One region of the Pelosinus baikalensis genome, then DNA from elsewhere that is predicted to be linked to it. Evidence: riboswitches for the same ligand, from Rfam matches in the RefSeq annotation. Region 1 holds a riboswitch; each other region holds the start of a gene.
The links. Region 1 has a riboswitch for lysine ahead of LMF89_RS13805 (amino acid permease). Riboswitches for the same ligand answer to the same signal wherever they lie in the genome.
Positions count from the first base shown of each region.

Region 1 (7,465 bases):
CCTTTTTCAGCAAAGAAATCTTGTTCTGAAGCTGAGAATACGAATTGGTCTGCGCAATCGCGGCAAGTTAAAGTTTTGTCTTGGTTCATGTGTTGTATAGCCTCCTAAAATCTGTTACTAAAATAGGTAATGAGAATATTCATTGTCTCTTGTTAAAGTTACGTTAACAAGAAAGATGAGAAATCCAATCGATCTATTTAAGTGCTTCTAAATCATACGCTGAATTGATATAAAAGTAAAGAGGATTTTTACTAAATTTAAAAAAAAATTATAAAAATTATAAAAATAGTCTCTATTTAACAATTAATTGATAAATTTGCTCATAAATAAAAGAGAAAAACGGTATTGTTTAGCTCTCTTTTCCAGAAAAAATGTTTATATTTTAGTGGATAAATTATATAATGAGCAGGTAGGAACTTGTCTCTTTTAGGTAAATGACAAAGAGAATGCAAGTAAAATGGAGGAACTAAATATGGAGTTTTTTGAATGGGATGAAAGCTTTTCAACAAAAGTTCAAAGATTTGATGATGATCATAAAAAATTACTGACTTTATTCAATAATGTATATCATCGTGTGTTTGAATGTGAAAATTTGGAAGAAGAAAGAGAATTAACGCAACATACCTTAGTTGAATTATTAGACTATGTGAAGTATCATTTTTCCGCAGAAGAAGAATTAATGATACAGTTGGGTTATCCTCAATATTTAGAGCATAAAAAAGAACATGGATCTTATATAGCCGAAGTGAATAAATTCTTAGACCAGCATAAAAAAGGGGCGGCGGCATTGTCTTTTCCGACCTTTATGTTTCTTAAAGAGTGGATTACTAAGCATATTTTAGTACGTGATAAGGAGTATGGACAATTTTTTAATAATAAAGGAATCAAATAAAAATCGTCCATTCTCTAACTTTTATAGCAATTTTGATAAATAGTTGGGGCTTTTCCACACTATGAATAGTAAATTTTAGTGTAAGTCACAAGGGATCTGGGTAGTGCTGCCGTAAGTATGAAGATAAGAAGTAGTGGGATGGTTACTATTATGATCGAAAATAATAGTAGCCCGATGAAGAAATTGTTTATCTAAAACATAGCGAAGGTCATAAATTGTAACCGAGATGGAATGAGGATTTTTCTGTTCTTCGAAATAAATAAAGGGCGTAAAGGTAGCAAAAAAGTCTCCTATTAGCGTTTTTTTTGCTTGCAAAGTAAGAATCGAAAGGTCCTTTTGCTTTACTAAATCAGCATGAAGTTTTAATGCCGGGGAAATGGTTCCTAATTGTCCGACCAAGTAAGCATTTTTGGTTTCTAAAACAAAATCCCAGAATAATATGCGTTTCAATGATGGCATGACAGTGATTTGCAAAATATCTCGTTGGGAAAATAACCGATGAAGCTGTTTTGTTGCTTTTTTGCGCAAGACCATTCTAAAAAATATATATGCTGTAAGAATGATAAACGTAAGGCACGATAATGTGAACATTGTAAAATCGAAAGCGTATACACTGAGTAATAGCACGAATAGTATAGGATCAAATACATTTAAAAGTTGTAAGCTTTTGCGTTCTTTTTGAATTGGCCATAAGATAGCAGCGCCATGGGTATTAAAATAATCCATAATGATATGAGATAAACTACCAGAGAAAGTCCATCCCAATAAGGTAAGGAAATTAGCTTGTGGCATAATAATAGATAAAACTGCACTGATCAGGAACGACCATAGAACTAAGCCCGGGATGGAATGAGAAAAAGCACGATGTTGCCTAAGATAAGAGAATTTTCCTTTAATTTGTGCAATGATATCAAAATCCGGCGCTTGCGAGCCAAGAATAGCAGCTAGATAAATCGGATCATAAATGGACAAAGGATGACCAGATAATCCTGCAATCGCGATGCCAACAAGTGCATGAGAGAAAGAATCCATAATGAATGTGCCTCCAACTTTCTATTTTGTTTACATAACATTATAACACAGAACTACGGGTGCACTTCCATAGTAAGTTTTGCCTTTCGATACACACTTATCTCAAGATATGAAATAAAAAAGTGGTGACCTCATAGCCGAGACCACCACTTTTTACTATACTAAATTTTAAAAAAACGCGTCAAGGTTTTTTAGCCCATTTTTTCTTTAATTTTAGCTGCGCTAACTTTCTTGTCCAAGAATAAAATATAGTATAAATAGACACCTAATAATGCAGGAAGACCTGTATATAAAACAATTCGTTGGGATTCATCAAAATACAAGCTACATATGACCCCAAGGTTCAATACTAAAGCTAATATTGGAACCAGAGGATAAAAGGGAGTCCGAAATTTTAGCTGCTCTATTTTGCCGCCTAGACGGAAAAATTCTCTACGGAAGTTGAGCTGACACCAGGCAATAATAACCCAGATCAGGCAGCCAGTCAGTCCTGTACTAGACATAAGCCACAGGTACACTGTATCGGCAGCATATTCACTAGTGAGTAAAGACATACACGCCAAGATAACAGTAATATAAACCCCATTGACAGGAACACCGCGAGAATTTAATGTACCTAAACATTTTGGTGCTAAGCCTTCTTTAGACATAGACCAAAGAAGGCGAGAGCAGGCATATAAGGCTGAATTGCCTGCAGATAAAGCTGAAGTCATAACAACGAAACTCATAATATCCTTAGCTAAAGGAAAACCTAAGATGCCGAATACATGAGCAAAAGGACTTTCTAAAACACTGGCTTCTTGCCAAGGGATAATACCTGCCAGTACGATCATTGCCAACACATAGAAAAAAATAATCCGAAAGGTAATACCTTTAATAACACGAGGGACATTTTTACTGGCATCTTGGCATTCGCCGGCTGCGATACCGACAAGTTCAGCACCTTGGAAAGAATATACTACAGCAATCATAGTTAAAAATACAGCTTGAAATCCATTAGGAAATAAACCTGCTTCCGTATTAAAGTTGGATAAGCCAACAATAGGGACGGAATGACTGGAAAAGCCAAAGAGCAAACCTGCACCTGCGACAATAAATGCTAAAATAGCGGTTACTTTAATACTAGCAAACCAAAATTCAGCTTCGCCATAAGCCCTTACAGAAATGATGTTTAGTAAAGCAAGCATAATAGCAAAAAAACCGCACCATATCCAAATAGCAATTTGCGGAAACCAATTGTGCATGATAATACCCGCAGCAGTAAAGTCGGCAGCAATACAAATGGCCCAATTCAGCCAATACAGCCAGCCGGTAGTGAAGCCAGCACCAGGAGAAATAAAACGTGAAGCATAACTTTGGAAAGAACCAGAAACAGGCATGGCTGAGGTGAGTTCTCCTAAGCAAAGCAATACTAGATACATGATAAAACCGCCGGTTAGATATGCAAGAACGGCACCTAAGGGACCTGCTTGATTAAGAGTTTGACCCGATCCTAGAAAGAGTCCGGTACCAATTGTACCACCAATGGATATCATCATGAGATGCCGTGAGTTCATGCCGCGTTTGAGTCCTTCTTTTTCAGGACATAAATCTTTAAGATTCACTGTAGAATTTGACATATTTGACCTCCTATTCGATTTAAAACAAAAATGGTTGTGATCTATCTCACAACCAAAAAATTTACTCCAAAGAATAAACTAACGCTTGCGTGAGATAGCACTTCATCTAAAAGAATCTTTTTGATGACAGTCTTGTACTTATTTAATACAAGCCCAACAACAAGAAATGGCATTTCCTTTTGTTTCGGCAATTATTCCTTTCTATATAGTTCATTGCTGCCAGCTCACTACATATACTGATAATATTTGCGCCTCTATAATCACAACATATTTAATTTCTTGCTTATTTTAATCAATATCGGATTAGTTGTCAATCATTAGATTCGTATTAGAAACCTTTACTATAGGAAAGTAAAGAGTCTTTACAAAAGGGAATAAAAAAATGTATGTTAAAAGTCATTGCGGAGGATTGAATTATGAACAATACATATGGACGGATGGATGCAGAATTTGCTCAATCCTTAGTTGATATCGTTGCTGCTGAATTAAATAAAAATGTAAATATCCTTGATGATCAAGGTGTGATTATTGCATCTTTTAGTAGAGAGCGGATTGGGCAAGTACATGAATCAGGGGCTAGAATGCTTGGCGCTGGAGTTGTAAAAGAATTTTATGTCACAAAAGAAGAAGAATGCTATCTAAAGGGTATACGGCAAGGATATAATGTACCCATCATGTTTGAGAACCGATGTATCGGGGTAATTGGTATTACAGGGGATCAAAAAACGGCAGGACCTTATGCCCGATTAGCAGCACGCTTTGTAGAGGCCAATGTGCAGTCGAATGCCCAGCAGGAAAAGTTAGTAGGAGCATTACAAGAAAAAGAAGAATTACGTTCTGTATTCTTAAATAAAATTATCACGGTACAAGAAGAAGAGCGTAAAAGAATTTCCCGCGAGCTGCATGATGAAACAAGCCAATCTCTTACCTCGATTATTGTAGGTTTGCGTATGCTGGCTGAGCAGGTAGAAAGCAGTGAAGATAAAGAAAAAATATTAAAAATACGTGACCTTGCTGTTACAACTCTAGAAGCGGTTCATCATATTGCAGTTGAACTGCGCCCTGTACTATTAGATGATTTAGGACTAGTTGCTGCAGCTAAAAAGTATATAGAAAATTATGCTAAGCAATATGAAATTTCTTTACATATCGATTTTAGTAATTTGTCTAGAGAGCGATTTTCACCAGAAGTTGAGATTACGTTATACCGAATTTTGCAAGAGGCGTTAACGAATATTGTGAAGCATGCGCAGGCAACGGAGGTTTGGGTATCATTAAACAAAAGACAGGACAAACTTATGTTAATGATCCAGGATAATGGTGTAGGATTTGATACGAAAATGGTTAAAAATACTCATAGTCGTACTTGTTTAGGAATCTACGGCATAGGTGAACGGGTAGCCTTAGTAGAAGGAACCTTTACGATTACGTCTGTTATTGGTCAAGGAACTAAACTTTCTGTAGAAATTCCTTTGGGAGAAAATTGGAGAAACTCTAATTTGGCTCAATTATAAGTAAATATTATCTGCTAAATGAGGGAATGCTTGTATATTGTAGAAAGATCAAGTACAATGTAGGTAATGGGTTGTGAGCGGATATTTTCATTTATGAACATTTGGATGAAGTCAGCCATTTTTTTATCTTGGTGGGGTGACTTACGGAACGTCTATTGGTGAAAACAAAGTTAAATATACAAACTCAAATAATGGAGGTATTTTTTTTTGGAAAAACAAAATAAGCTCGCTATTATTCCACTGGGTGGATTGGGCGAAATAGGGAAAAACATGACGGTTATTCAATATGAGGATGATATTGTCATACTTGATTCTGGGCTGGCATTCCCAGAGGATGATATGTTAGGGATTGATTTAGTGATACCCGATATATCCTATCTTCTTGAAAACCAGGATAAGATAAGGGCAGTTGTCATTACTCATGGTCATGAAGATCACATTGGATCTTTATCTTATTTACTCAAGCAGATTGATGTACCTGTCTATGGTACGCGCCTTGCAATGGGACTGGCTGAGTGCCGCTTGAAGGAAAATAATGTGGCAAATTATAAATTGATTTCCATAAAGCCAGGAGATCAGATAACATTTGGTAAAATTCAAGTGGGATTTATGCGGGTGAGCCATTCTATTCCTGATTCTGTAGGGATGTATTTTAAAACCCCAGTTGGTACTATTGTCCATACTGGAGATTTTAAAATTGATTACACACCAGTTGATGGTAAGGTAATGGATCTTCATAAGTTTGCTGAACTGGGCGATGAAGGCGTAATGGTTTTAATGTCCGACAGCACGAATGCGGAAAGGCCTGGTTTTACGAAGTCAGAGCGTCAGGTGGGTCTTGCCCTTGATGAAGCTTTTAATGCAGCAAAAGGGCGAATTCTTCTGGCAACCTTTGCATCTAATGTTCTAAGGGTGCAGCAAGCGATTACTTCTGCTTGTAAATATGGCCGAAAAGTGGCAATTATTGGACGAAGTATGATCAATGTTGTAAATATTGCTACAGAGCTTGGATACTTAACAGTGCCTGAAGGTGTGTTAATTGATATTGATGAAATTAAAAATTACCCAGGCAATCAAATTTTAATTTTGTCAACAGGAAGTCAAGGAGAGCCTATGTCAGCCTTGACACGTATGGCAATGAATGATCATCGAAAAGTTGAAATATATCCTAGTGACACCGTTATTATTTCTGCTTCACCGATTCCAGGAAATGAAAAATCAGTATCAAAGACCATTGATGCTCTGCTGCGCTTAGGAGCGGAAGTTATTCACGAACGTTCTGCTGGTATTCATGTTTCTGGACATGCTAGCCAAGAAGAATTGAAATTGATGCTGACTTTGGTGCGACCTCAATATTTCATTCCAGTGCATGGGGAGTATCGAATGTTAATGAGCCATGGAAAACTTGCTCAAGATTTGGGCGTTGCCAAAGAGAATATTTTTATTGGCAGTAATGGACAGGTCTTTGAGTTTAGCAAAGATGCCGGCACTATAACAGGAAAATTGGCTGGTAAGGTAACCTCAGGTAAAGTATTTGTTGATGGTTTAGGTGTAGGTGATGTGGGTAATATTGTTATGAGAGATCGAAGTAAATTATCTCAGGATGGTGTACTTATTGTTGTAATAACCATGGACAAAGAAAGTGGTTGTGTTGTGGCTGGACCGGATCTCGTTTCTCGGGGATTTGTTTATGTGCGAGAGTCGGGGCAATTAATGGTTGAAGCCAAACAAAAAGTCAAACAGGTTTTGGCTAATTGTGAAGCGAATAAAGTGATAGAATGGGCATCGATAAAAGGCAGCGTACGGGATGCTTTAAGTAAATTTGTGTATGAGAAGACTCGCCGCAGTCCTATGATTTTACCCATTATTATGGAAGTATAACAAAATGTTGTTAAGGCATTGTAATTATCAATAAAGAAGGAAGCCTGCTTGCAGGCTTCCTTCTTTATAAATAAAAAGTGCTTCATAAAGACGAATTTTATATTCATTTATAGATGAAAATCATATTATAGATGAAAAAATTAGGCATATCGAGGTAACATAATTTACTTATGTTACCTCGATATGCCTAATTTTGATATATTACGTCATTCATGTTTTTTCCTTCTTTTACGACTTTATTTTTTTGAAAATATGAATATTTTTTTGTTATTCTTAGGAAATAGTTAAAATCGTTTGCTAAATAAGTGAGAATTATACTAAATCTATCTCCTAAAAATACAAGTTTAATGTAACATAAGTAAATTGTGTTACATTAAACTTGTATTTTTAGGAGGTCTGCATGCCCAATAACGCTACTATTTTTCCAAAGTCTGAGGTAATAGCCTATCTATTTCAATTGATAGTCAATTATAATCTCTCTACAGCCAAACATTCTTGTAGGGTTGCGAAACTTGCAGTTGGATTTG
Region 1 covers NZ_JAJHJB010000018.1:81,005-88,469, reverse strand. Annotated here, with positions in the region: gene LMF89_RS13820 (zinc-ribbon domain containing protein) at 1-89, opposite strand, end outside; gene LMF89_RS13815 (bacteriohemerythrin) at 473-892, shown strand; gene LMF89_RS13810 (metal-dependent hydrolase) at 968-1,924, opposite strand; gene LMF89_RS13805 (amino acid permease) at 2,116-3,543, opposite strand; lysine riboswitch at 3,631-3,808, opposite strand; gene LMF89_RS13800 (sugar diacid recognition domain-containing protein) at 3,960-5,057, shown strand; gene LMF89_RS13795 (ribonuclease J) at 5,265-6,938, shown strand; gene LMF89_RS13790 (HD domain-containing protein) at 7,339-7,465, shown strand, end outside.

Region 2 (7,465 bases), on a different contig from region 1:
GCCGTGATTGGCATTGTTGCATGGTTAGCTGTCAAGCCTGATAGACCTTTAGTATTAAAGGAAAATAATAATCTTGAAAAAATTGCATAGGAGAGATGCTAGATGTTAAAAGAATTTTCATTTGGTTTTGGTGATAGTGAAATTAAAGTAGCTTTGCCGGAAGAACGCGTTGTGAATGTTGTGGAAGGTAAACCAGCGAAAGCAATTTTAGATGTAGAAGCTGCTGTTCGTGAGGTACTGAACAATCCAATTGGTACTCCACCTCTAAAGAATGTAATACAGCAAGGTGATAAAGTGGTCATCGTTGCTAGTGATATAACTCGTCAATGGGTACGTCATGACTTGTTTTTACCTACGTTGCTGAATGAACTGAATAAAGTTGGTATACCTGATGAAGATATTTCCCTTATTGTTGCACTTGGCGCCCATCGCCATCATACTCATGAGGAAAATATACTGACTTTTGGTCAGGAAATTGTGAAACGTATAGCGATCCTACAAAGTCATGCGCCAGAAACGGATGAATTTGTTTATGTGGGTCAAACTTCACGGGGAAAAGATGTCCACTTGAATAAGCACGTAGTAAACGCCGATAAAGTCATTTTAACGGGTGGCATTGTTCACCATCTAATGGCTGGCTTTGGTGGTGGACGTAAAGCCATCATGCCAGGGATCTCCTCTTATAGCACGATTCAGGAAAATCATAGTTTATGTCTTCATGCAGTAGTTGGAGAGGGGGTAAGTCCAGAATGTACTGTTGGCAAATTGGAAAATAACCCTATGCATGCAGATATGCTGGAAATGGCAGAATTACTTAAACCAGCCTTTTTATTAAATGCAGTGTTTACACCAGAAGGTCAGTTTGCCTCTTTTGTTGCCGGTCATTGGTATGAAGCTTGGCTCCAAGGTTGCAAAACGGCTAATGAGATATTTGGTGTTCCCATAAGCGGAAAAACTGACTTGGTCATTGCTTCTGCTGGAGGATTCCCGAAAGACATCAATCTGTATCAGGGGTCGAAAACCATTGGAAACTCCTTCATGGCGGTAAAATCCACAGGTGTAGTGATTTTACTGCTGGAATGCCGTGATATTATGGAGCCGCCTGATTTTAGTGGTTGGTTTAACTATGATTCTCTGTATGAGCGAGAATTGGCTTTACGAAAAGGTTTTACCGTTCCAGGCTTCATTGCATTAAAACTGGGATATATGGCAAAGGAAGTTCCTCATATTGTTGTTTCATTGCCCCAGAATAAGGGCTTTTTTGAAAAAGCAGGCATGCTGACTGCTGCCAGTTTGGATGAGGCAATCATCATGGCTGAAAAAATAATAGACAAGAAAGAATACACGATCACCGTCATGGCTCATGGAGCCAACACAGTACCAATCGAAAGTGCTTGATACGAAAGATAAATAGAGGAAGGGAGTTTATAATTGGTGGGATTATAAACTCTCTTTTTTGTCTATATTTATAATAGACAAAAAAGGGAGCATGAGAATATAAATAGAACCCTTTGTGTCCTTTGCGTCTTTGTGGTTCAAATAGCTTTAATTCTTTTTGTCAAAAGCTAATATTAGCAGCAGGATTGCTACTGTTAATGGGGAAGAGATAGAGTAATGGTTTATTATCTCTTACGTATTAGTCTGGATTACAGCAAAAGCAGATTCAATCGATAATGAGGAGGGTTTTTGTATGGAATATCGTATTGAGAAGGATTCAATGGGGGAAATACGTGTACCAAAGGATAAATTGTGGGGAGCACAAACCCAGCGTAGTTTTGAAAATTTTCGTATCGGCATAGAAAAGATTCCTTATGAATTAGTTGGCGTATTTGCTACTTTGAAGAAAGCCGCTGCTATAGTAAATCATAGGCTGAATATATTGGATGAGGAGCGAACTCATGCTATTGTAGCGGCGTGCGATGAAGTGCTGGCAGGAAAATTGGATGGAAATTTCCCTTTGTCTGTGTGGCAGACAGGCAGTGGTACACAGTTTAATATGAATGTGAATGAAGTAATTGCTCATCGAGCAAATCAATTATTAACGGAAAATGGGAAAACAGTAGTTGTTCATCCCAATGATCACGTAAATAAATCCCAAAGTTCTAATGATATTTTCCCTACCGCTATTCACGTTGCTGGTGTTAGTTTAGTCATTGATAAATTGCTGCCGGCAATTGCAGCGTTGAAACAAACTTTACAGCAAAAGTCAGAGGAGTATAATCATATCATTAAAATTGGTCGAACCCATCTGATGGATGCGACTCCCCTTACTTTTGGGCAAGAGATAAGCGGCTGGGTACGGATGCTGGAAAGAAATGAAGAAATGCTAACTATTGGTATTAATTTCATGCGCGATTTGGCAATGGGAGGGACTGCTGTCGGTACAGGTATTAATTCTCCAGTCGGGTTTGGTGAGTTAATTGCTGCAGAAATTACTAAGCTAACAGAAAAGCAGTTTCATACTGCACCAAATAAATTTCATGCTTTGACGAGTAAGGATGAAGTCGTGGCAGTTCATGGCATCATCAAAGCCTTAGCTGCAGACTTAATGAAAATTGCCAATGATGTTCGCTGGCTGGCAAGTGGTCCACGCTGCGGTATAGGCGAGATTAAAATACCTGAGAATGAACCGGGCAGCTCTATCATGCCAGCGAAAGTAAACCCTACCCAATCAGAGGCTTTGACCATGGTTGTGGCGCAAGTGTTTGGCAATGATACAACGATTTCTTTTGCTGCTAGTCAGGGAAATTTTCAATTGAATGTATTTATGCCTGTACTTGTGTATAATTTATTGCAATCGATTAACTTATTAGCTGATGGGATACATTCCTTTAACGAAAATTGTGCCATTGGCATACAGCCGAAGGAGGATGTTATTGATTTTTATTTACACCAATCATTAATTCTCATTACTGGTTTAGTACCCCTTATTGGCTATGATAAAGCAGCACAGATTGCAAAAAGAGCTGCAAAAGAAGGTATTACATTAAAAGAATCTGCTTTGGATACTGGAGAAGTCAGTGCCGAACAATATGACTTATATATGAATCCAGCTATTTTGGTCAAACCAAGGTAGAAAATGAATAAAAGAATAGAATAAGAGTTGACATGACAAACTAGATTAGTCTATACTTATAAAAATAACAAGATAAATAGAGATAAGATAGAGGCGCGGTATATTAAGAATATGTATCTAGAGTTGCCAGCGATGAAAGATGCAAAAAGGAATATCCGCCGAAGTAGAAGGGTTTGGCAAGACCCGTTTATTGGTTTTGTATTGAATAAGTGCAAGACTGTCATCCAAGTTTGGATGGAGTGCTATCTGCATTGCTGGTTGTGAGATAATTTAAATTCTTATGGCGGTTTGCGGAATAGTTTTCCGCAGGCCGCTTTACTTTTTAATAGAGGCTTGCTTCATAACGATGAGGAGAAGTTTTAGATTCTATAATAACAATTCAGGAGGGAAAATATTACTATGGCAGAAAAAACATTACCATTTACTAAGCTTGAGCTTGAGGAAATCATTGCGCATTATCCGACTCCTTTTCATATTTATGATGAACAGGCGATTCGGAATAATGTCCGCAAATTACTAGCGGCTTTTTCCTGGGCACCAGGATTTAAAGAGTATTTTGCTGTAAAGGCTACTCCTAATCCACATATCTTAAAAATACTGCAGGAAGAAGGCGTTGGTGCTGATTGCAGTTCTTTACCCGAACTCATTTTATCCAAGCAATCTAAAATTGTGGGAGAAGACATTATTTTTTCGTCTAATGATACTCCTGCCGAAGAGTATCAGGCAGCCAAAGACTTAGGAGCTATTATTAATCTTGATGATATTAGCCATATTGAATATTTAGAAAAACATGTAGGCTTACCTGAATTAATTTCTTTTCGCTATAATCCAGGTCCTTTGCTGGAAGGCGGAAACGATATTATCGGTTATCCGGAAGAAGCCAAATATGGCTTAACCAGAAAACAAATTTTTGAGGCATATAAAATCATCCAAAGTAAAGGGGTAAAACGCTTTGCTTTGCATACCATGGTAATTTCCAACGAGTTAAATCCTGACAGTTTTGTGGCTACGGCAGCAATGATGTTTGATTTGGTAGTTGAAGTATATCAAAAACTAGGGATTCGCATTGAGATGATTGATTTGGGTGGTGGGATTGGCATTCCTTATCGTCCTGAACAGCAGGCTGTAGATCTAGATGCTGTCAGTCAAGGTGTACGTAAAGTTTATGAAGAAAAGATTGTGGCTAATGGACTGCATCCTTTAAAAATCACCATGGAATGTGGCAGAATGGTTACAGGCCCTTATGGATATCTGGTTTCTACTGTGCTTCATAAAAAAGAGATTTATAAAAATTATGTAGGACTTGATGCATGTATGGCAAACTTGATGCGCCCTGGCTTGTATGGTTCCTATCATCATATTACGGTTGCAGGAAAAGAAGCTCTGCCTCTTGATCATGTGTATGATGTGACAGGTTCTTTATGTGAGAATAATGATAAATTTGCCATTGACCGCAACTTGCCGCGTATTGACATTGGTGACATTGTTGTGATGCATGATGCAGGTGCTCATGGACATGCAATGGGTTTTAATTATAATGGTAAATTACGTTCTGCTGAATTGCTGTTAACAGCTGATGGAGCAGTTAAGATGATTCGTCGTGCAGAAACAATTGAAGATTACTTTACGACTTTGGATTTTGAAAAATGTGAAATGAATTTGGCTGCGGCAACCAAAAAATAAAGAATGATGTTTAGAGTAGACAGGTATACCTGTCTGCTCTTTATTTTAGCATCATATACTAGAATTTATAAATTTTGTAAGTGAAAAAATATAAGATATTATGAACCACAAAGACGCAATGCCGTTGATGCGCCCTTTGTGTCCTTTGCGACTTTGTGGTTCGATTGTTTTATATGTTGTAAAAGGGCACGTAGCGTTTTTCTAATTTCTAAAAAGTATATATAGAGAATATAGTTAGTAAGCAGGATATTCTGAAAGAATAAGGAAATAAATAGTGAGAAAGAAGTCTGAATGTTGAGATATTTATATAGTATCTGGAGGGGAATTATGGTTGATAATTGCCTGTTAAAAGAGAGAATCTTAGTGATTAACCCTGGAGCAACTTCTACAAAATTTGCTGTATATGATGGAGAAACGCTGCTTATCAAAAGGACTGTGGAACATTTTGCTGATGATACCAGCCCATTTGTGAAATTGTTAGATCAGTATGAGTATCGTTTACGAATTATTTTACAACAATTAGCAGTAGAAAAGATTGATCTTTCTACATTTAATGCGGTTGCAGCGCGCGGGGGGATATTAAAGCCTCTTAAAGGTGGAACCTATGAAATTACCCAAGAGATGGTGAATGATTTAAGAGAAGCTAAAAGAGGTGAACATGCTTCTAATTTAGGTGCTGTAATGGCTTATGGGTTAGCCGAATTTTTAAAAATTCCTTCCTATATTGTAGATCCAGTTTCTGTGGATGAGATGGAACCTGTGGCAAGGATATCCGGTTTACCTGATTTGCCAAGAATTAGCCTGTCTCATGCTTTAAATACGAAAGCCGTAGCTCGTAAAGTAGCTAAACAATTAGGCAAAAAATATGAAGAGATGAATCTGATTGTGGCTCATTTGGGGACAGGAATTTCTGTAACACCTCACAAACTGGGAAGAATGATTGATGTTAATAATCCGAAAGAGGAAGGACCTCTTTCACCCGATCGTTGCGGCGGGCTGCCGGTAGGACAGTTTTTAAGGCTTGCTTTTTCTGGTGTCTATACCTTTGATGAATTAAAAGAAGTGCTTAATCATAAAGGTGGAATGTATGCGTATCTTGGTACCGCTGATATTCGGGAAGCTTTTTCTATGGCCGCTCATGGAAATAGGGAGGCTAGCTTAGTATTGGAAGCTCTTTCCTACCAAGTAGCAAAAGAAATTGGAGGTATGGCTACGGTATTATCAGGTCAAGTGGAGTGTATTATTCTCACTGGGGGAATTGCTCATTCAGAACCCATTGTTAACGCTATTAAAAGCCGAGTGCAGTTTATTGCTCCTGTAATTGTAATACCAGGGGAAGAAGAATTAGAAGCATTGGCATTTGGAACTTTAAGAGTAATTCGAGGCGAAGAAGAAGTACAGATGTATTCAGTATAAATGAAATAAACAGTTCTGATATTGGTCTTTTAGGAGGTTGTCCTTTGTATTCTAATTATCATGAAATCATGGCTGAACTTAAAACTCGTTCCCTAATAAGGATTAGTGTTGCTGTAGCACAGGACAAAGGAGTCTTGGCGGCCGTTAAACTTGCCCAAGACGCGGGGATTGCCGAGGCTGTTTTAGTAGGAGATGCTGCTCTCATTGCGCCTTTAATGGAAGAGGTTGGCTTATCTGTCGACACGCCAATTCTGCATGAGGCAAACAGTGGGAAGGCAATAGTGCAAGCTGTTTCCTTAGTAAAGAACGGTCAAGCTCAAGTACTGATGAAGGGATTAGTAAATAGTAGTGATTTTCTGCGAGCAGTATTGCATAAAGGGGAAGGACTGCGTACTGGAAGGCTATTAAGTCATTTAGGTGCTTTTGAGGTTCCCGGTCAGAAAAAGCTTTTATTTATTACTGATGGAGGTATGAATATTGCTCCTACCTTATTTGAAAAGAAGCAGATCTTGGTGAATGCAATATTGGCACTGCATGGAATGGGGATCGTGGTTCCTAATGTAGCATTGTTGACGGCCAATGAAGTAGTCAATGAAAAAATGCCTGCCACGTTAGATGCTAAGATTTTAGTAGAGATGAGAAGCAATGGAGATTTACCTGCTAGTCTGATAGAAGGACCGATTGCCCTTGATGTGGCAGTAAGTCAGAAAGCAGCCCAGTACAAAGGGATTGACAGTAAAATAGCAGGTAATGTTGATCTAATCATGGTACCTAATATTGAGACTGGTAATGCATTAGGAAAGTCTCTGATTTATTTTGCTAAAAGTAAAATGGCAGGTATTGTCCTAGGGGCAACACACCCCATTGTCATGACTTCACGATCTGAGACACCAGAGGGAAAGATGAATTCCATTGCCTTAGCTTGTCTGGTCAAGCCGTTAGGGTAGAATGTGAAAAAACGATATAAATAGAGGGAATCCTTGATGGACACAAGGATTCCCTCTATTTATATCGTTAGATATGGGATGCGCTTACAATGGAAAGATGGGCATTTTCTGCTAGGTTAATTTCTATAGGTGGAGAATAGGCGGTTCCATCAGGGTAGGCAATAAGACGGATCATCGGCTGGCGAGGGGTATTTTCCAATAAAGAGACTACAATAGCCTTTTCCCCTGTATTTAGCAAGACCTCCATTCCTGGAAAATACAAAGCCATCTTAGATAAGAATATTTTGCCGAAATGCTCGTCAAAAGCAGTTCCTAAACCAGAATGAATAATATCATATGCCTC
Region 2 covers NZ_JAJHJB010000041.1:15,315-22,779, forward strand. Annotated here, with positions in the region: gene LMF89_RS20855 (MFS transporter) at 1-90, shown strand, start outside; gene larAH10 (NPN-dependent 2-hydroxyacid racemase, LarAH10 family) at 103-1,398, shown strand; gene fumC (class II fumarate hydratase) at 1,691-3,076, shown strand; lysine riboswitch at 3,157-3,329, shown strand; gene LMF89_RS20870 (diaminopimelate decarboxylase family protein) at 3,476-4,759, shown strand; gene buk (butyrate kinase) at 5,087-6,175, shown strand; gene LMF89_RS20880 (phosphate acyltransferase) at 6,220-7,122, shown strand; gene LMF89_RS20885 (HD-GYP domain-containing protein) at 7,190-7,465, opposite strand, start outside.
Region 2: it holds a riboswitch for lysine, as region 1 does, so the genes downstream of both, LMF89_RS20870 (diaminopimelate decarboxylase family protein) here and LMF89_RS13805 (amino acid permease) in region 1, are expected to answer to the same signal.

Region 3 (7,465 bases), on a different contig from region 1:
TTACTGATATGTTACAATCGGCGATTACTGCTAACTCTACCACTCCTAAGGAAGCGCCCTCCGGGAATGGCTTAGTGGACATGCTGCTTGGTATAATGGGAAACTTTTTTGGGGATATACTGACTCTTCCACAAGATATCCAAAAAAAGATTAAATTCCCTTCAGGAATAAATACTAGCTCTCCTAAAGAACTGATCGGCTTTTACGCTGAATGGTGGGCAACTGATACCGCTTCTTTTAATTCCCTGTATAAGAATACCGACGTAATTAAAACGATTGCTCCTTTTTGGGCTACTTTAGAAGAAGATGGTACACTTACAGATCGTGGTGGTAATGACCATGAGTCTGTAATTGATTTTGCTCATAAAAATAATGTATCTGTATTGCTATTAGTAAATAATGCTAAACAACAAGACAGTCAATCATCCATTCATAAGATTTTAGCTACTCCTTCATTACGAGAAAAAGCTATAAATAGTTTAGAATCTTATATAAAAAAATATAAGCTGGACGGTATAAATGTGGACTTCGAAATGGTTGATGCCCAAGATCGAGAGAACCTATCTACTTTTATGCAAGAACTCTCGGCACGTCTTAAACCTCAAGGATACATTATATCAATTGACGTATTCCCTAAACAAGATGAATCAAACGATGTATCAATTGCATATGATTATGCACAATTAGCCAAGTATGCCGATAAGATCATTCTTATGACTTATGATAATCATGGTACTTGGAGTGATGCTGGACCAATCGCTGATGTCGATTGGGTAGAAAAGAATCTAAAATATGCATTGAAATTTATCCCTAAAAATAAACTGTATATTGGACTAGCAGCTTACGGTTATGACTGGTCCAGTAAGGGTGTAGAAAGCCTAGAACATAAGGCTATCACAAAACTAATGCAAGATTTTAATCGTTCTGCTGTATGGGATACTTCTTCTAAATCTCCTCATTTTGATTACACGGATTCAAATGGAATAAAGCACCAAGTTTGGTTTGAAAATAGCGAAAGTCTTAAATATAAAATTGATTTAGTTACCAAGTATGACATCGCTGGTGCTGCAATGTGGAAACTAGGGGAAGAAGATCCTAATGCTTGGAACGTATTAAGAAATGTATTTTCGAAAAAATAACTTACTTTATGGAGGTATTAGAGTGCATAAAAATAAATTATTAACTTATAGTATTTTATGCTTACTTTTAATTAGCATAATAGTACCGATTCCAACAACACATGCTGCCTCCTTTGATTCTGTGGTTAATACTCTTGCAGCTAATACCTTAGAGACAAGCAGTACGCAAACAGGTAATGGATTTTTCCAGCAAATATTCGATTTAGTGTTTAATAAGATTCTGGGACCAGTATTCAATATTTTTGGTGGTAGCAGCAGTACATCCAGTCCATCGAAGAATAATCCTGTTAATGTAAAACCCTTACCACCAACAAATAGTAATACGGCTTTAAAAAATAAGATTATTGTAGTCGACCCTGGACATGGTGGTAGTAACCCTGGGGCAGTCGCCAATAATACGAAAGAAGCTGATAACAATTTATCCGTAGCCTTAAAATTACGTGATAAATTAGTACAAGCTGGTGCTAAAGTAATCATGACTCGTGAAACGGATCGGACAGTTGCGCCTGAAGGCAGCTCTTTGAGTAAAGAGCTGGAGGCTAGAGTTTCTCTGGCTAACTCTAACCAAGCAGATGTATTCGTCAGCATCCATTCCAATTCTAATTCTGATCCTAATATTAAAGGTGCCATGACTTTCTACCCTACGGGAAAATCATCTACACTGGCATCTGCTGTGGAAAATGCTATGGTCGTGCAAACTGGTGCAATTGATAAAGGAACATCTTCTGCTAATTTCCACGTTCTACGTAACACTTTTATGCCAAGTACTTTAGTTGAAATGGGATTCGTATCCAATAAAGAAGAAGCAGCTCAACTAAACAGTGATTCTTATCGTAATAAATTAGCACAGGGGATTTTTACAGGAATTGCAAATTATTTTAATAAGAATTAAAAAATGATAGTTTTTATTAATTCTTATGTACAAACTGCTCTAAGATGATGCTTCCTAGAATTGAATAAAAAAATGATTAAATTGTAACTAGTATTCAGATAGTATTTAAACTTTATCTGAGTACTAGTCCTTTTATTCTCTAGTGATTTTCTCGCAAATTCTAAGAATCGTGCAGGAATTATTCGATTACAGCCGGAAGTTAATTATATATTGAGTTAAAGGAGTATTATATGTATTGTAAATCATTATTACCAAATGGTATTCGAGTCGTATCAGAAGCTATTCCTTATGTCAAATCCGTTACTCTAGGAATATGGATAGGCACTGGCTCACGTTTTGAAGAAAAATACAATCATGGGATTTCTCACTTTATTGAACATATGGTTTTCAAAGGAACTGAAAATCGTTCTGCCAAGGATATAGCCGAGACAGTCGATGGGGTAGGAGGGCAAATCAATGCATTCACTACTAAAGAACATACTTGTTACTATATAAAAGTCCTTGATACTCATCTAGAATTAGCTCTTGCGATCCTCAGTGATATGCTGCGATCATCCATTTTTACCGAAGAAGATATCAAGCATGAAAAAGAAGTCGTACTAGAAGAAATTTGCATGTATGAAGATACACCTGATGAATTAGTCCACGATCTACATCATAATAATGTTTGGGCCGAGCATGCCTTAGGACATAACATTATTGGAACCACTCCATCTGTTGAAAGCTTTAATAAGAATATGATTCTAGAATACTATCAAAGTTTTTATACTCCTGATAATATTGTTATTGCCGGAGCTGGAAATTTAAGCCATGAACGACTTGAAGCCTTAGTAGAGTACTATTTTGGCAATATGATTGGCCAAAGAAAGTCTCTGAGTTCTACTGCGCCAAACCTAATACCTGCCCAAATTATACAATCTAAAAATATTGAGCAAGTACATATTTGTCTTGGAACTACCAGTGTACCTCAAACATCGCCGGATATCTATACCATGCATATATTAAACACCATAGTAGGTGGTGGTATAAGTTCACGTTTATTTCAATCAATTAGAGAAGAACAGGGGCTCGCCTACTCAATCTATTCTTATCAAACTAACTATAGTGATGCCGGATTATTTACTATTTATGCTGGAACAAGACCTAGTAATGCTTCTCAAGTAATAGAACTAATAATCGATAATATAAATACACTAAGAAACGTGGGTATTAATGCTGTTGAACTTGCAAAAACCAAAGAGCAGTTAAAGGGGAGTTTATTATTAAGTCTTGAAAGTTCCAGCAGCCGCATGTTTAGAATCGGTAAAATGGAATTAACATTAAATAGCTTTATCACTCTTGATGAAGTAGTTGCCAAAATTGATAAGGTAACTTTAGAAAATTTACACAATATCATACATACATTATTGATTCCAGATAGGTTTGCTTTTACAGTATTAGGACCAGTAAATGAGGAGATATACAATGCAATTAAGAGGTTTTAAATTTATTTCTAGTTATGAAAAGAATGATATGCGATTACCTACTAGAAAAACCCAATATAGTGCAGGATATGATATAGCTGCAGCTGAAGATGTATTATTAGCCCCAGCTAGTATTACCCTAGTACCGACAGGAATAAAAGCATATATGCAATCAGATGAATATCTTGGCATACATATCCGTTCAGGCTTATCGATTAAAAACAAATTAAGTTTAGTAAATGGTCAAGGTATCATTGATGCTGACTATTTCAATAATAGTGACAATGAAGGGCATATCTTCATCGCAATCTTTAATCATAGCTCCCAGAGCATTCCTATAAATAAAGGGACTAGAATCGCACAAGGAATTTTTTATAAATATTTATTAGCGGATCATGATGAAAATAACTTGTTTATTACTAGAACAGGTGGTTTCGGTAGTACAGGTCAATAATATGTTAAAAAGTTCTATGGAAGAGTTATGTATACTTTCCATAGAACTTTTTTAACATATTATTGACTTTAAGATCATATTATTAAAGTAGAAGGCATCGGGAGGTTCATCATGTATTCCTGGAGCATTTTACTAGGATTTTCTTTACTATTAGTCTTATCTTTACTGGAACGAATAAAATATTTTCGTCAAACAGATAATGCAGGTGACGTAAAAAGTTCCCCTTTATCATTAGCAATTCAAGAGCTCATCGCAGTTGCTGGCGGCGTATATTTATCATTATTGATGTTAATATCTTTTTTAAAATTAGATGTTCCTCAAAAAATACTGCTTTTTCAAATGTGGATAGACCCAATAGCCTGCATAGCCATTCTATTATCCATTATTCAACCTTTCTTTATAAGACTTTTTTGCAAAAATAATAAGGGGTGATAAAATGCGTTTAAGCAATCTATCTGGAAAGGAAGTTATAAATTTAAGTGATGGAGCTCGCTTAGGAATCATTGAAGAATGTGAGTTAACATTCGATCATAAATCAGGACAAATACTCACAATCGTACTTCCCAAAAAAAATGGATTATTTAGTTTTTTTAATGATATAAAATCTTCTACTATTCCTTGGCAAACAATAAAACGTATTGGCGATGAAGTAATTATTGTCGATATAAATAATGCTTATACTAATTTTAGCCGAGAACGTCATGAAAATACATATTAATGATTATCATGGAGACACTAACGTTAAATTGCATGATATGCATTTAATGTTAGGAGGTTTTACTCATGAAAAATCAAACCAATAATCAAGTATCGAATGAAGGAAATGAAAGTTCACTAGTAAACAGTTATAGTGCAGAAAATGCGAGTGCTACTACTATGGCAGCGCCGCCAGCTAACAACAATACCGCAAATGCACAACAAGCCAATCAAACTGTTATTGGTGTATTTGAATCAAGAGCTAGAGCTGAAAATGCTGTGAACACGCTACGAAAACAAGGCTTTACTACTGAAGAAATTAATATTGTTTCTAAAAAACAAAAGAATCAAGATCAAGATGGAACCTATGATGATGATATTACTGATGGCACATTAACAGGCGGTACTTTAGGTGGAATTGGTGGCTTACTTATGGGAGCAGGAGCCTTAATGCTTCCCGGCATTGGTCCAATTATCGCAGTAGGTCCTATTACTGCTGCTGTAGGAGGAGCAATCGCAGGTGGTATTGCAGGAGGATTGATTGATTGGGGTATTCCTGCCGAAGCAAGCCATCGTTATGAACAAGAAGTTGCCGGTGGGAGTATTCTGGCAATTATCCGCACGGATACAACCAAAGTCAGTTCTGCAGCACAAATCCTACGACAAAATGGTGCTAAAGATGTAGAGAATCATAGTAAATAAAATATATGAATGGAGAAATACCATTTTTTTCTCCACTCATATATTGACACCCCTATAGGCACTAGTATACAATGTATGTAATTCAATAGACTTCATCCTGCGCGGGATGGAATAGAGGTGCAGACAACAAGAGTACTTTCAGGGAGATTGGTCTTTATGATCTGAAAGAAAAGGGTTGTTTGCCGAAGTGCAAAAGACGCCAAATCTTTTGTGCTGGTCTTTCATTTAATAGATGTAAGACTGTCACTAGAATTAATCTTCTAGTGGAGTGCTATCTTATCTAAGGCGTGGGAAAACATTTTTATTTGTTTTCTCACCATCCTTATACTGTCTTACCTACTATTGACAGCCGATGAGATTTTACTCATCGGCTATTATTTTTGTCTTCATTATTAACATTCAACACTTTGAATGAATACATTGCTACTATTAGGAGGTGCACAAGATGATTAAAGTGATAGTTTGCGGAGCTTACGGTAAAATGGGGCGTGAAGTACTCAAAGCCATACATAACGATACTCAATTAAGTATCGTAGGTGCTGTGGATACTAAATCTGACTTTGCTGATATTGGTGATTTAATCGGCGCAGGAAAAACGGGTATTTTCGTAGGTAATGATTTGCAAACCGTTATTAACGAAACAAAACCACAAGTAATGGTTGATTTCACAAGGCCAGAAGTAGTATTAAATAATATCCACATCGCCATTAATAATGGAATCTGTCCTGTTGTGGGAACTACTGGTTTATCAGAAGAAAATATAGAAGAGATTAGAAAATTATGCATAGAAACTAAAGTAAATGCATTAATTTCTCCGAATTTTTCAATTGGGGCGATCTTAATGATGAAGCTGGCACAAGATGCCGCCAAATTTTTCCCGCATGTGGAAATTATTGAATTACATCATGATCAAAAACTTGACGCACCATCTGGAACTGCCTTGCATACTGCAGAGCTAATAGCTAAAAAGCGCGGTTTCTTACACCAAGGACACCCTGATGAGTTTGAAAAGCTCGCTGGCGCACGTGGTGGGGACTTCTCAGGTATCAGAATGCATAGCGTTCGTCTTCCTGGCTACGTAGCTCATCAAGAAGTTATTTTTGGTGGACTTGGCCAGACCTTAACGATTCGCCATGATTCTATATCACGAGAGTCGTTTATGCCAGGAGTTTTACTAGCGTGCAAACACGTACTTAATGCAAATGGTCTCGTCTTAGGACTTGAAGAAATTTTGAAATAATCCCTTGTATCCTTAAAATATAGCTTATGAAATATGAATAGCCCCAAATAATAGTATAATAATTATTAAATTAATAGCATTTTTTGCACTAAATTAAGCATTCTAAGCAAGAATTATAGTAAAAAATATGAATATAATTAAGTATATAGAATCTTATGAGAAAACAAAAGGGAGCGATATATATGAAAAAATATAATGTAGCAATACTCGGAGCTACTGGAGCAGTTGGTCAGGAGTTTTTGGATTTAATCGAAGAGCGTAATTTCCCATATGACAATTTAAAACTGCTTGCCTCCAAACGGTCGGCCGGTAAAATTATTAACTTTATGGGAAAAGATTTCACTGTAGAAGAAGCTACTGACGACTCTTTTAAGAATATAGACATCGCTCTATTTGCTGGTGGATCTGCCAGCACAAAGTTTGCACCTGCTGCAGTAAAATATGGTGCAGTAGTCATTGATAATTCCAGCGCTTTTAGAATGGATCCTACAGTACCATTAGTTGTGCCAGAAGTGAATCCAGAAGCTATACAACAGCATAAAGGAATTATTGCAAATCCAAATTGTTCTACCATTATTATGGCAATGGCTTTAAAACCACTATATGATCAGGCAAAAATTAAGCGAGTAGTGGTATCCACATATCAAGCAGTCTCTGGTGCTGGTAAAGAAGCTATTGATGAATTAGATAACCAGGTGCAAGCGATTGTTGAAAATCGTCCTGTAGAAGCCAATATTTTACCAAGTTCCAGCTTACCAAAACATTACCAGATTGCCTTTAATGTCATTCCACACATTGATGTATTTGTGGAAGGTGATTACACAAAAGAAGAAATGAAAATGGTACATGAAACACATAAAATATTCAATGATTATACAA
Region 3 covers NZ_JAJHJB010000003.1:104,773-112,237, forward strand. Annotated here, with positions in the region: gene LMF89_RS03520 (glycosyl hydrolase family 18 protein) at 1-1,139, shown strand, start outside; gene LMF89_RS03525 (N-acetylmuramoyl-L-alanine amidase family protein) at 1,162-2,031, shown strand; gene LMF89_RS03530 (M16 family metallopeptidase) at 2,262-3,515, shown strand; gene dut (dUTP diphosphatase) at 3,496-3,948, shown strand; gene LMF89_RS03540 (hypothetical protein) at 4,060-4,380, shown strand; gene LMF89_RS03545 (YlmC/YmxH family sporulation protein) at 4,385-4,666, shown strand; gene LMF89_RS03550 (general stress protein) at 4,732-5,346, shown strand; lysine riboswitch at 5,451-5,628, shown strand; gene dapB (4-hydroxy-tetrahydrodipicolinate reductase) at 5,792-6,586, shown strand; gene LMF89_RS03560 (aspartate-semialdehyde dehydrogenase) at 6,769-7,465, shown strand, end outside.
Region 3: it holds a riboswitch for lysine, as region 1 does, so the genes downstream of both, dapB (4-hydroxy-tetrahydrodipicolinate reductase) here and LMF89_RS13805 (amino acid permease) in region 1, are expected to answer to the same signal.